Linked DNA regions of Halorhodospira halophila SL1. The protein of the gene in region 2 interacts with the protein of the main gene of each other region in a pairwise test. Links are inferred from orthologs where the notes say so. Each region holds a gene or a part of one and is shown on either strand. Other genes may lie near its edges. The genes, in order: HHAL_RS10630 and dnaA.

The links.
Region 1: the proteins of dnaA (region 2) and HHAL_RS10630 interact in binary tests that used the Escherichia coli proteins (3 or more experiments, as listed by UniProt). The link is inferred for Halorhodospira halophila SL1 from one-to-one orthologs.

The regions. Positions count from the first base shown.
Region 1 is NC_008789.1:2,307,033-2,314,150, reverse strand. Bases 2,321-5,133 are described here. They hold HHAL_RS10630 (phosphoheptose isomerase), read right to left. Parts: upstream 4,119-5,133; coding sequence 3,522-4,118; downstream 2,321-3,521. Other genes in these bases: HHAL_RS10620 (penicillin-binding protein activator), read right to left, coding at 4,485-5,133; HHAL_RS10625 (YraN family protein), read right to left, coding at 4,148-4,513; HHAL_RS10635 (ClpXP protease specificity-enhancing factor), read left to right, coding at 3,072-3,500; HHAL_RS10640 (glutathione S-transferase N-terminal domain-containing protein), read left to right, coding at 2,455-3,054; HHAL_RS10645 (cytochrome c1), read left to right, coding at 2,321-2,395. Outside these bases: HHAL_RS10655 (Nif3-like dinuclear metal center hexameric protein), read left to right, coding at 1-148; HHAL_RS10650 (cytochrome b), read left to right, coding at 427-1,659; more of HHAL_RS10645, read left to right, coding at 1,661-2,320; more of HHAL_RS10620, read right to left, coding at 5,134-6,380; rsmI (16S rRNA (cytidine(1402)-2'-O)-methyltransferase), read left to right, coding at 6,461-7,118. UniProt on the Escherichia coli protein: Required for the timely initiation of chromosomal replication via direct interactions with the DnaA initiator protein.
Region 2 is NC_008789.1:1,332,750-1,335,588, reverse strand. It holds dnaA (chromosomal replication initiator protein DnaA), read left to right. Parts: upstream 1-664; coding sequence 665-2,014; downstream 2,015-2,839. Other genes in the region: dnaN (DNA polymerase III subunit beta), read left to right, coding at 2,235-2,839; rpmH (50S ribosomal protein L34), read right to left, coding at 295-435; rnpA (ribonuclease P protein component), read right to left, coding at 1-275. UniProt on the Escherichia coli protein: Plays an essential in the initiation and regulation of chromosomal replication. Binds in an ATP-dependent fashion to the origin of replication (oriC) to initiate formation of the DNA replication initiation complex once per cell cycle.

The DNA.
Region 1 (7,118 bases), 980 kb from region 2 along the record:
GACCCACGTGGCCCGCGAGCGCGGGATTCACTATTTTGCCGCTGGCCACCACGCCAGCGAGCGCAGCGGCGTGCAGGCGCTGGGGGCCCATCTGGCGGAGGCCCTCGGTGTGGAACACCACTACGTGGAGATCGAGAACCCGGCCTAGACATGACGTATTACGGTTAATGTAATAGCCTATCGGTCAACCCCGGGGTGTTGAGGCGGGGCGGTCCTGCCTTGACGCCCGGCGATGCGATGTACGAAGCTTACGCGCTGCTTGTACACCCTGTAGGCCCCGATACGGCAGGGAGCCGCGACGGGCGGGCGTGTCGGGCGCGGGGTGCCAGGACCGGGGAGCCTGTCGGTGCCGCAAGATCGGCTCCCGGAGGACATTAAGCTCGTCATCGGCGAGGATACCGAAGACGAAGAGGAGGGCGCGGCGTGATGAACCGTCTCAATCTCAGCGGTCTGCAGCAGTGGATCGATGACCGCTATCCCATGACGAGTACTTGGCGGTACCACATGACCGAGTACTACGTCCCCAAGAACGTCAACTGGTGGTACCTGTTCGGATCGCTCTCGATCCTGGTCCTTGTGATCCAGATCGTGTCCGGCATCTGGCTGATGTTCTACTACCAGCCCTCCGTCGAGCGCGCGTTCTCCTCCGTGGAGTTCATCATGCGCGACGTGGACTGGGGCTGGTTGATGCGCTACATGCACACGACGGGCGCGTCGGCGTTCTTCCTGGTTGTGTATCTGCACATGTACCGAGGGCTGCTCTACGGCTCTTATAAGAAGCCGCGTGAGCTGCTCTGGATCACCGGTGTGCTGATCTACCTGGTCATGATGACCGAGGCGTTCATGGGCTACGTCCTGCCCTGGGGGCAGATGTCCTACTGGGCGGCGCAGGTGATCATCGCGCTGGCTGGTGTGATCCCGGTGGTCGGTGACGAGCTGGTGGTCTGGCTTCAGGGCGGCTTCGTCGTCAACGAGGCGACGCTCGGCCGGCTCTTCGCCCTCCACGTGGTGGCGCTGCCGCTGGTCCTGATCGCGCTGGTGTTCGTGCATATCGTTGCACTGCACCACGTCGGCTCCAGCAGTCCTGACGGCGTCGAGATCAAGCAGAACAAGGATGAGAACGGCAAGCCCATCGACGGCGTTGGCTTCCACCCCTACGTCGTGGCCAAGGACATGTTCGGCTGGGGCATCTTCCTGATCCTGTTCTGCGCGGTGATGTTCTTCGCCCCGACCTTCGGCGGCTACTTCATCGAGGCGCCGAACTTCCAGGAGGCGAATCCGCTGCAGACGCCCGAGGTGATCCACCCGATCTGGTACTTCACGGCGTGGTACGCCATGCTGCAGTCGATCCCGAGCGAGGCCCTGGGCGTGATTGTCATGCTGGCGGCGCCGGGCATCCTGCTGTTCCTGCCCTGGATCGACCGCAGTCCGGTGAAGTCCATCCGCTACCGCGGTCTCGGCTTCAAGGTCGCGCTGGCTGCCTTCACGGTGTCCTTCCTGGTGCTGACCTGGGCCGGCATGGAGGAGCCCACGGGTCTGCCGATCCTGTTGAGCCAGATCTCGACCGTGATCTACTTCGGGTTCTTCGTCTTCCTCTGGGCCTACACCTACTTCGGGTTCGAGAAGACGAAGCCTGTTCCGGAAAGGGTGACCGTCTGACATGAGCATGAAAAAGAAGACCGGAATCGCACTGAGTGCATTCCTCGCCCTGGCCTTCACCGGCGCGGTGAAGGCCGAGGTGGGGATGATGGAACCGAACATCAGCCACCACGACCGGGAGTCCATCCGCAAGGGTGCCGAGCTGTTTGCCGACTACTGCGTCGGGTGCCACTCGGTGGAGTACCTGCGCTACCAGCGGCTGGCCGATGACGTCGGCGAGGACGAGGACTGGGTCGAAGAGAAGATCATGCGCGGCAACTTCGAGTTGCACGAGCCGATCATCTCGCCCATGGATCCCGAGGATGGCGAGAATTGGTTCGGGCTGACTCCGCCGGACCTCTCGCTGACCTCCCGCATCCACGGTGATGACTGGATCTACACCTACCTCAACACCTTCTACGTGGATGAAGACGCCGAGGTGGGCTACAACAACTATGTCCAGGAAGGGACCTCGATGCCGCACATCCTGTTCGCCCTGCAGGGCGATCAGAAGGCGGTCAAGGACGACGATGGCCACATCGTTGACTTCGAGATCATCGAGGGTGCCGAGGGCAAGCTGAGCGAGGAGGAGTACCGCGAGGTCACCGCCCAGCTCACCGCCTTCCTCTCCTACGCCGGCGAGCCCATCCGGGCGGACCGTGAGCGGATGGGGGTCTGGGTGATCCTCTTCCTGATCGTCATGACCGGTGTCTTCTACCTCCTGTACAAGGAGTTCTGGAGAGGCATCAAGAAGTGACCCGGGTGGGGTGGCCCGGGGACTCCGGGCCACCCCGCAAAACGGTCGCCGGAGGGCCCGTGATCCGCCTCTATACCGGAGCGCAATGCATACACAGCCATCGGGCCCGGCTGGCCCTGGCCCTCAAGGGGGTCGAGGCCGAGCGTGTCCCGGTCGATCCGGACCAGCCGCCGACCGCCCTGCTGGAGCACAACCCTTACGGGGACGTGCCCACGCTGGTGGACCGAGACATCGCGCTCTACCACCCCGAGATCATCATCGACTACCTGGATGAGCGGTATCCGCACCCGCCGCTGTTACCCGTCGACCCGGTGAGCCGGGCGAAGGCGCGGCTGGTGGTCCACCGCATGCAGCGCGACTGGTACGCGCTCTACGATCAAATCGAGGACGGTACGGGGGCGCAGACGCAGCAGGCCCGCCGCGCCCTGACCGAGAGCCTGGTGGCGGCTGCCGAGCTCTTCGAGGGCCAGCCGTACTTCCTCAGCGACGAGCTGACAATCATGGATCTTACGATCCTGCCGCTGCTATGGCGTTTGCCCGCCGCCGGGGTCGACCTCCCGGAGCCTGCAGCGGCGATCACTCAGTACGCCGAACAGCAGTTTGCAACCGACGCCTTCCGCATCAGTCTGACCCGCGAGGAGCAGGCCCTGCGTGCGTGAAGGCAGGAGGCGCACCAATGACCCCGAGTCGTCCCTACCTCATCCGGGCGATCTACGAGTGGATCGCCGATAACGGTTACACCCCCTATCTGCTGGTGGATGCCAGTCGGGAGGATGTCGACGCCCCGCTGGAATACGCCGAGGACGGCCGACTGGTGCTGAATGTGGCACCGCGGGCGGTCCAGGGGCTGAACATGGGCAACGACGAGATCGTCTTCCGTGCCCGTTTCGGTGGTGTGCCGCGCGGTGTTCAGGTGCCGGTGAACGCGGTCATGGCCATCTATGCCCGGGAGAACGGGCAGGGCATGCTCTTCGGTGAGGGCGATGACGCCGAGTCGGAGGAGTACGAGGCCCTGGACGCGGGGCAGGACAGTGACGATGACCACGACGGGCCGCCGGACGGCCCCAGCGGGGGCAAGCGGCCCAATCTGCGCGTGGTCAAATAGACGGTTGCCCCGAGGGCGGCGCTAGCCGCCCGGGCCACCGAACAGGGTGCGATCGATCAGGTCGCACAGGCAGTGGATCACCAGCAGGTGGACCTCCTGAATTCGGGCCGTGGTCTCGCTCGGCACACGGATCTCGATGTCCTCGGCGGAGAGCGTCTCGGCCAGCGTGCCGCCGTCGCGGCCGCTGAGGGCGACGGTGATCATGCCCCGTTCGGCCGCGGCCTGCTGTGCGGCAACGATGTTGCCTGACCCTCCGCTGGTCGAGATGGCCAACAGGATGTCCCCCTCGTGGCCGAGGGCGCGGATCTGCCGGCCGAAGACCTCATCGTAGTGGTAGTCGTTGGCCACCGACGTCAGCGTGGAAGAGTCGGTGGTGAGCGCGATAGCGGGTAGCCCGGGGCGCTCCATCTCGAAGCGGTTGAGCAGCTCCGAGGAGAAGTGCTGGGCGTCCGCCGCAGAGCCGCCGTTGCCGCAGATCAGGATCTTGCGGTCTGCCCCCAGGGCCCTGGCCATGGCCCGGCCAGCGCGTACGATGTCCGGGGCGATGCGGTCCAGGGCATCCTGCTTGGCGCGGATGCTGTCGTGGAAGAGCTGTGCCACGCGTTCGTGGGAATCCATGGATCCTCGCTTTCGTCTTGCCGGGCGCCTTAGCTTTCTTCCCGAAATGCATCGCGCACCCAGTGCACCTCGTGGCCGTCCGTGGCGACTACATCGAAACGGGCCCACCCGGGGTGCCGGGCCAGCCAGGCGCTGGCGGCACGGCTCAGGCGCTGGCGCTTGCGCCGATCCACGGAGGCCGTTGCGCCGCCGTACCCGGGGTGACTGCGGCGGCGGACCTCGACGAACACCGTGACGCCGCCGTCGGCCATGATCAGATCGATCTCGCCCCGGCGGGTCCGGAAGTTCCGCGCCAGGGTCTGCAGCCCCTGCCCTTCGAGGTAGGCGCGCGCGCGCTCCTCGGCCTCTTGGCCGCGCTGCCGTGGGTCATTCCGCGTCGTCTGTGGGGCCATCATCGCCGCCCTCCGTGGCCGGTTGTTCGAATACCGGTCGGCCGCGGACAAACCGCGCGGCGACCAGCTCGCGCTCGACCACGCGCTCGCTGTTCAGGTGGAGTTTGCCAGTCAGCCCGTCCAAGCGCTCCTCTGGGTGTTCGCTGAGGACCTCGAGGTACGGGAAGATGCGGTAGGCGTCGATACCCAGGGCCACTAGACGGGCCTCGCGGCGCAGGACGTCACCGAGTAGCTCGGCGAGCCGTTCGCGTTCCAGCGCCTCCGGGATGCCCAGCGACCGGCCGACCAGCCAGGGGCCGTCGACGAAGTGCAGGCCGTCGAGGTCGCGGTCCTCCTCGGGGCGAGGGGCGCCGCCGTAGATGTGAGCGGTGGAGAGCACCGGCACGTCCTGGGCGTGGTGGTACTCGAGCTGTGGGCGCAGCAGCCGCCCCGCCTCGGGCGAGGCGGCGAGGAAGATGGCGTCCACGTCCTGGCGGCGGCGCGGTTGATACTCCAGCGACTGTCCCAGGGTTCGGGTGAGTTCCTGGTGGCGCAGGCTGCTGACGCGCAGGTTGAGCACTTCCCGGATCGGCCCGGAGAAGTCAGCGTCACCCGCGTCGTAGGCTTCGCTCTGAAGCACGGTGCCGTCGGTCTCTTCAAAGGCCTCCTGGAACGCCCGCTGGACTCGTTCCCCCCAGTCGGTTCGCGGGGCGAGGATGACCACACTGCTCCAGCCGCGCCGTTGCGCGTGCAGCGCCGCCTGTCGCGCGTCGGTTTCCGGGGTGAGCGCGAACTGATAGAGGTGCTCCGCGGTGCCATTGTCATCGAGGGTGTTCAGGGCCAGGGTCGGCGGGCTCTCGTCCGCGTCGGCGATCGCCCGGACGGCGCCGCGGGTGAGGGGGCCGATCACCGCGTCGCTGTCGGCCTCGCGGGCCTCGGCCAGGGCCTCCAGCGCACGCTCCGGATCGCCGCCGGTGTCGTGGACGGTGATCTCCGGGCGCTGGTTGTTGTCGCTGAAATAGGCGGAGAGGATCCCGTCGCGCACCGCCCGGCCGGCTTCGCGGAAATCGCCACTCAGCGGCAGCAGCAGGGCAACGCGCTCGGGGCGGCGGATCCGCTCGTGGAACCGGGTGATCAGCTCGGTGGCCTGGTGGTCGCGGGCTGGGTGGTCCGGGAAGGCCGCCTCCCAGTCGGATACCGCCTCCTCGAGTCGCTCCGGGTCGAGGCGGTGGCTGCGGGCGATCTGTGCCAGCCGCACCCAGCCGCCGTAGGTGTCGTCGTCCGGGTCGATCTCCTGCAGCTGCGGGGCGGGGGTGCGGCCCAGGGCCTGCCAGATGAGGTTGCGGTTTTCCTCTCGCTGTGACGGGGTCTCCAGGTGCTGCTCCAGGGCCACGCGCTGTTCAGCGACCTTCAGGTGGTCGTCCATGACCGCCGCCGCTGCGGCGCGCAGGCGGTGGTAGTCGGCCTCCTCGCCGGCCGGCGGTTCCGCCAGGTTGTCGAGGAGGGACGCGGCGAGATCTGGGCGCTCGCGCTGCAGGGCCAGTTGGGCTCGGGCGAGGGTGAAGCGGTCCCGGTCCGATTCGCCGAGGTGTTCGGGGTCGACCCGGGCCAACGCCGTGGTCGCGGCGTCCCGCTCTTCAGCCTCGAGCCAGCTGCGGGCAGCGGCGATGCTGACTCGATTGCGGTCCGCGGCTTCCTCGTAGCCCTCCGCTGCCGCATCATAGAGTTCCGCAGCACGGGCAGCGTCACCCGCGGCGCGGGCGTCGTCTGCCTGCGCCTCGCTCTGCTCCGGTGTGTCGGCGGGCGTGACCGGCGTCGGGGCACAGCTGTAGAGTGCCGCCAGCAGCGCGGCCACGATCAGGAACTGAAGAACGCGCGTGGGGCAGGTCATGGGAACCGTCGGAGAAGCCTGTGGATAAGCCTTCGGAGTATCCGGCGCCCGTCGCGCCTGTGTCAAACGGCGGCGGCGCGCTGTGGGTTGTGGCGACCCCCATCGGGAACCTTGGGGATCTGAGTCGACGGGCAGCCGAGATCCTCCGCCATGTCGAGTGGGTGGCGGCTGAGGATACGCGCCGGACCGGCCGGCTGCTGGAGCAGTACGGTCTTCGGGCGCGTTTGCTGAGTCTGCACGAGCACAATGAGGCCTCCAGGATCCCGCGCCTGCTCCGTCTGCTGGCTGCCGGACGGGATGTGGCGCTGGTCAGCGATGCCGGCACGCCCCTGCTCAGCGATCCGGGTGCCCGCCTGGTGGCCGCAGCGGCGGATGCGGGGGAGCGGGTGTCACCCGTGCCCGGGCCGTGCAGTGTGACGGCGGCGCTCTCGGTGGCCGGTTTTGGCGCCGATCGCTTCGTCTTCGACGGCTTCCTCCCCGCCCGCGATACGGCGCGGCGCAGTCGTCTCGAGGCGCTGGCCGAGGAGCCCCGGACCGTGGCCTTCTTCGAGGCCCCGCATCGCATTGCGGCCTGTCTGCGTGATCTGGTCGAGGTGTGCGGTGGGGAGCGCCCGGTGGTTTTGGCCCGCGAGCTGACCAAGGTGCACGAGACGGTCCTTCGTGGTTCGCTGGAGGAGGTGCTGAGGCGGGTCGAGGTGGATGGCAACCAGCAGCGGGGCGAGATCGTTGTGGTCCTGG
Region 2 (2,839 bases):
CGCACCCCGACGACAAAATCGTGGTCCGGCAGGCCGCCCTGCCGGACCCGGAAACTCTCGCGGATGATCCGCTTGACTCGATGCCGCTGTATGGCCAGACGCAGCACCCGCTTGGGGACTGCCAGGCCCAGCCGCGGGCGCCCGCACTGATTCTGCCGTGCGCTAACGCGGAAGTAGCGGTTGGCTGTCCGCCATTCCGGGGCGCGAAGCACCCCCTCGAATTCCCTCCGCCGCAGCAGCCGTGCGCCCCGCGGGAACCTCTCGTCGGCCGACAAGAGGAAGCCGGGACCCGGATCAGGCCGTCGGCGTAAGACGCTTGCGCCCCTTGGCGCGGCGCCGCTTGAGCACGAGGCGGCCGCCCCGCGTGGCCATCCGGGCACGAAACCCGTGGGTTCGCTTGCGCTTGATATTACTCGGCTGGTACGTGCGCTTCATGGTTAACGACTCATTGATTGGGAAAGGGTCGGGAGGCCGTCCTCCGGCCAGTGAGCCGCGAATCTACTTCGCCATCAAGGGCCTGTCAATTGCTACAGCGACGCATGACCGGGCCTGTGGATAACGATGAAAACCTGTGGATAACCACCCCACCCCCCTTTAAACTATGCCGTCCACGATCCCCGGCCTCACCGGCCCCACCACCCGGAACAACGAGGTAGCCGTCACCATGGACGACTCGCTCTGGAGCGCGTGCCTTCAGCAATTAGAGCGCGAGATCCCCGAGCAGCAGCTCAACACCTGGATTCGTCCCCTGCAGGCGCACCTCGAGGGTGACGCCCTGCGCCTCTACGCACCGAACCGCTTCGTCCTCGACTGGGTGCGCGACAACTTCTCGGCCCGCATCGGCGAACTGCTCGCCGAAATCCGCCCCGATGAGCACCTGCGCGTAGAACTGGAGATCGGCTCGCCCCCGACGCCCGACCAGCGCGAGGCCGCCACCGGCGCCACGCGCGCCGCCCCAGCGCAGCGCAGCTCCGAGCCCCGTCAACGCCCCGTGGACTCGAACCTGAATCCCGGGTTCACCTTCGACTCCTTCGTCGAGGGCAAGTCGAACCAGCTGGCCCGCGCAGCCAGCATGCAGGTCGCCGACAACCCCGGCGGTGCCTACAACCCACTATTTCTCTACGGCGGTGTCGGACTGGGCAAGACCCACCTGATGCATGCCGTGGGCAACGCCATACGGACCGCCCGCCCGGAAGCACGTGTGCTTTACCTCCACTCCGAGCGTTTCGTCGCCGAGATGGTCAAGGCGCTGCAACACAACGCCATCAACGAATTCAAGCGCCACTACCGCAACCTGGACGCGCTGCTCATCGACGACATCCAGTTCTTTGCCGGCAAGGAGCGCTCGCAGGAGGAGTTCTTCCACACCTTCAACGCTCTGCTTGAAAGCGAGCAGCAGGTGATCATGACCTGCGACCGCTACCCGAAGGAAGTCAACGGTCTGGAGGAGCGCCTTAAATCGCGCTTCGGGTGGGGGCTGACTGTGGCCATCGAGCCGCCGGAGCTCGAGACCCGTGTTGCCATCCTCAAGAGCAAGGCCATCCGCGACGGCGTCGACCTACCCGACGAGGTGGCCTTCTTCGTGGCCAAGCGTCTACGCTCCAACGTCCGTGAGCTCGAGGGCGCCCTGCGGCGCATCACCGCCAACGCCCAGTTCACCGGTCGCGCCATTGATGTCGACTTTGCCAAGGAAGCCTTGCGGGATCTCTTGGCCCTGCAGGACAAGCTGGTCACCATCGACAACATCCAAAAGACCGTGGCCGCCTATTACAAGATCCGCGTCGGCGATCTGCTCTCCAAGCGCCGCAGCCGTTCCATCACACGACCCCGCCACATGGCCATGGTCCTGGCCAAGGAGCTGACCTCGCATTCGCTACCGGAGATCGGCGACGCCTTCGGCGGGCGCGACCACAGCACGGTTCTCCACGCCTGCCGCAACATCAAGTCGCTGATCGAAGACGACGCGCGCCTCGCCGAAGATTACGACAACCTGTTGAGAACCTTGAGCACTTAGCCCGGCGTAAGCTGTGGAAAACCTGCGGAGTGATCCAAGGGTGAATTCCATCCCCAGGTTTTCCACATACACCGCACCGCCCGCCCTGGTGTTTGTTGTGGATCTTTTCTCCCTTTTGAGACAGTGTCTTATCAACACTTTCCACAACTTGACGCGGTGCCAATAACAACAACAAGCTTTCTCTTTCCTTAAGCAGTCATTACAGCCAACGAGGACGAACATGCGCTTCGAGGTCCAACGCGAACCCCTGCTCGCCGCCCTCCAGTCGATCGTCGGCGTCGTGGAACGCCGCCAGACCCTGCCGGTTCTTGGCAACATCCGCGTCGAAGCCCGATCGCAACAGCTGCAACTCACCGCCACCGACCTCGAGGTGGAACTCGTCGCGTACCTTGAGGCCAACACGAAAGACGAAGGTGTGATCACGCTTCCAGCACGGAAATGGCTGGATATATGTCGAAATCTTCCGGAAGGTGCGTCGATCAGCATCGAAGCCAATCAGGATCGGGCGACCCTGCGCGCCGCCAGCAGCCGCTTCTCCCTGGCCACCCTGCCCGCCGATGAATTCCCCGAGGTCGAGTCCATCGGCGACACCGAGGCCGTCGAGATCCCGCGCGGCGAACTCCGCCGACTCATCGAGCGGACGCACTTTTCCATGGCGCAGCACGACGTCCGTTACTACCTCAACGGCCTGTTGCTAGAACTCACCGGGAGCGGCGCTCGCGCCGTGGCCACCGATGGCCACCGCCTCGCCCTCGCCGAGAGTGACAGCCCGGTCCAAGTGGCCCAACCCCGCCAAGTCATCGTCCCGCGCAAGGGCGTCCAGGA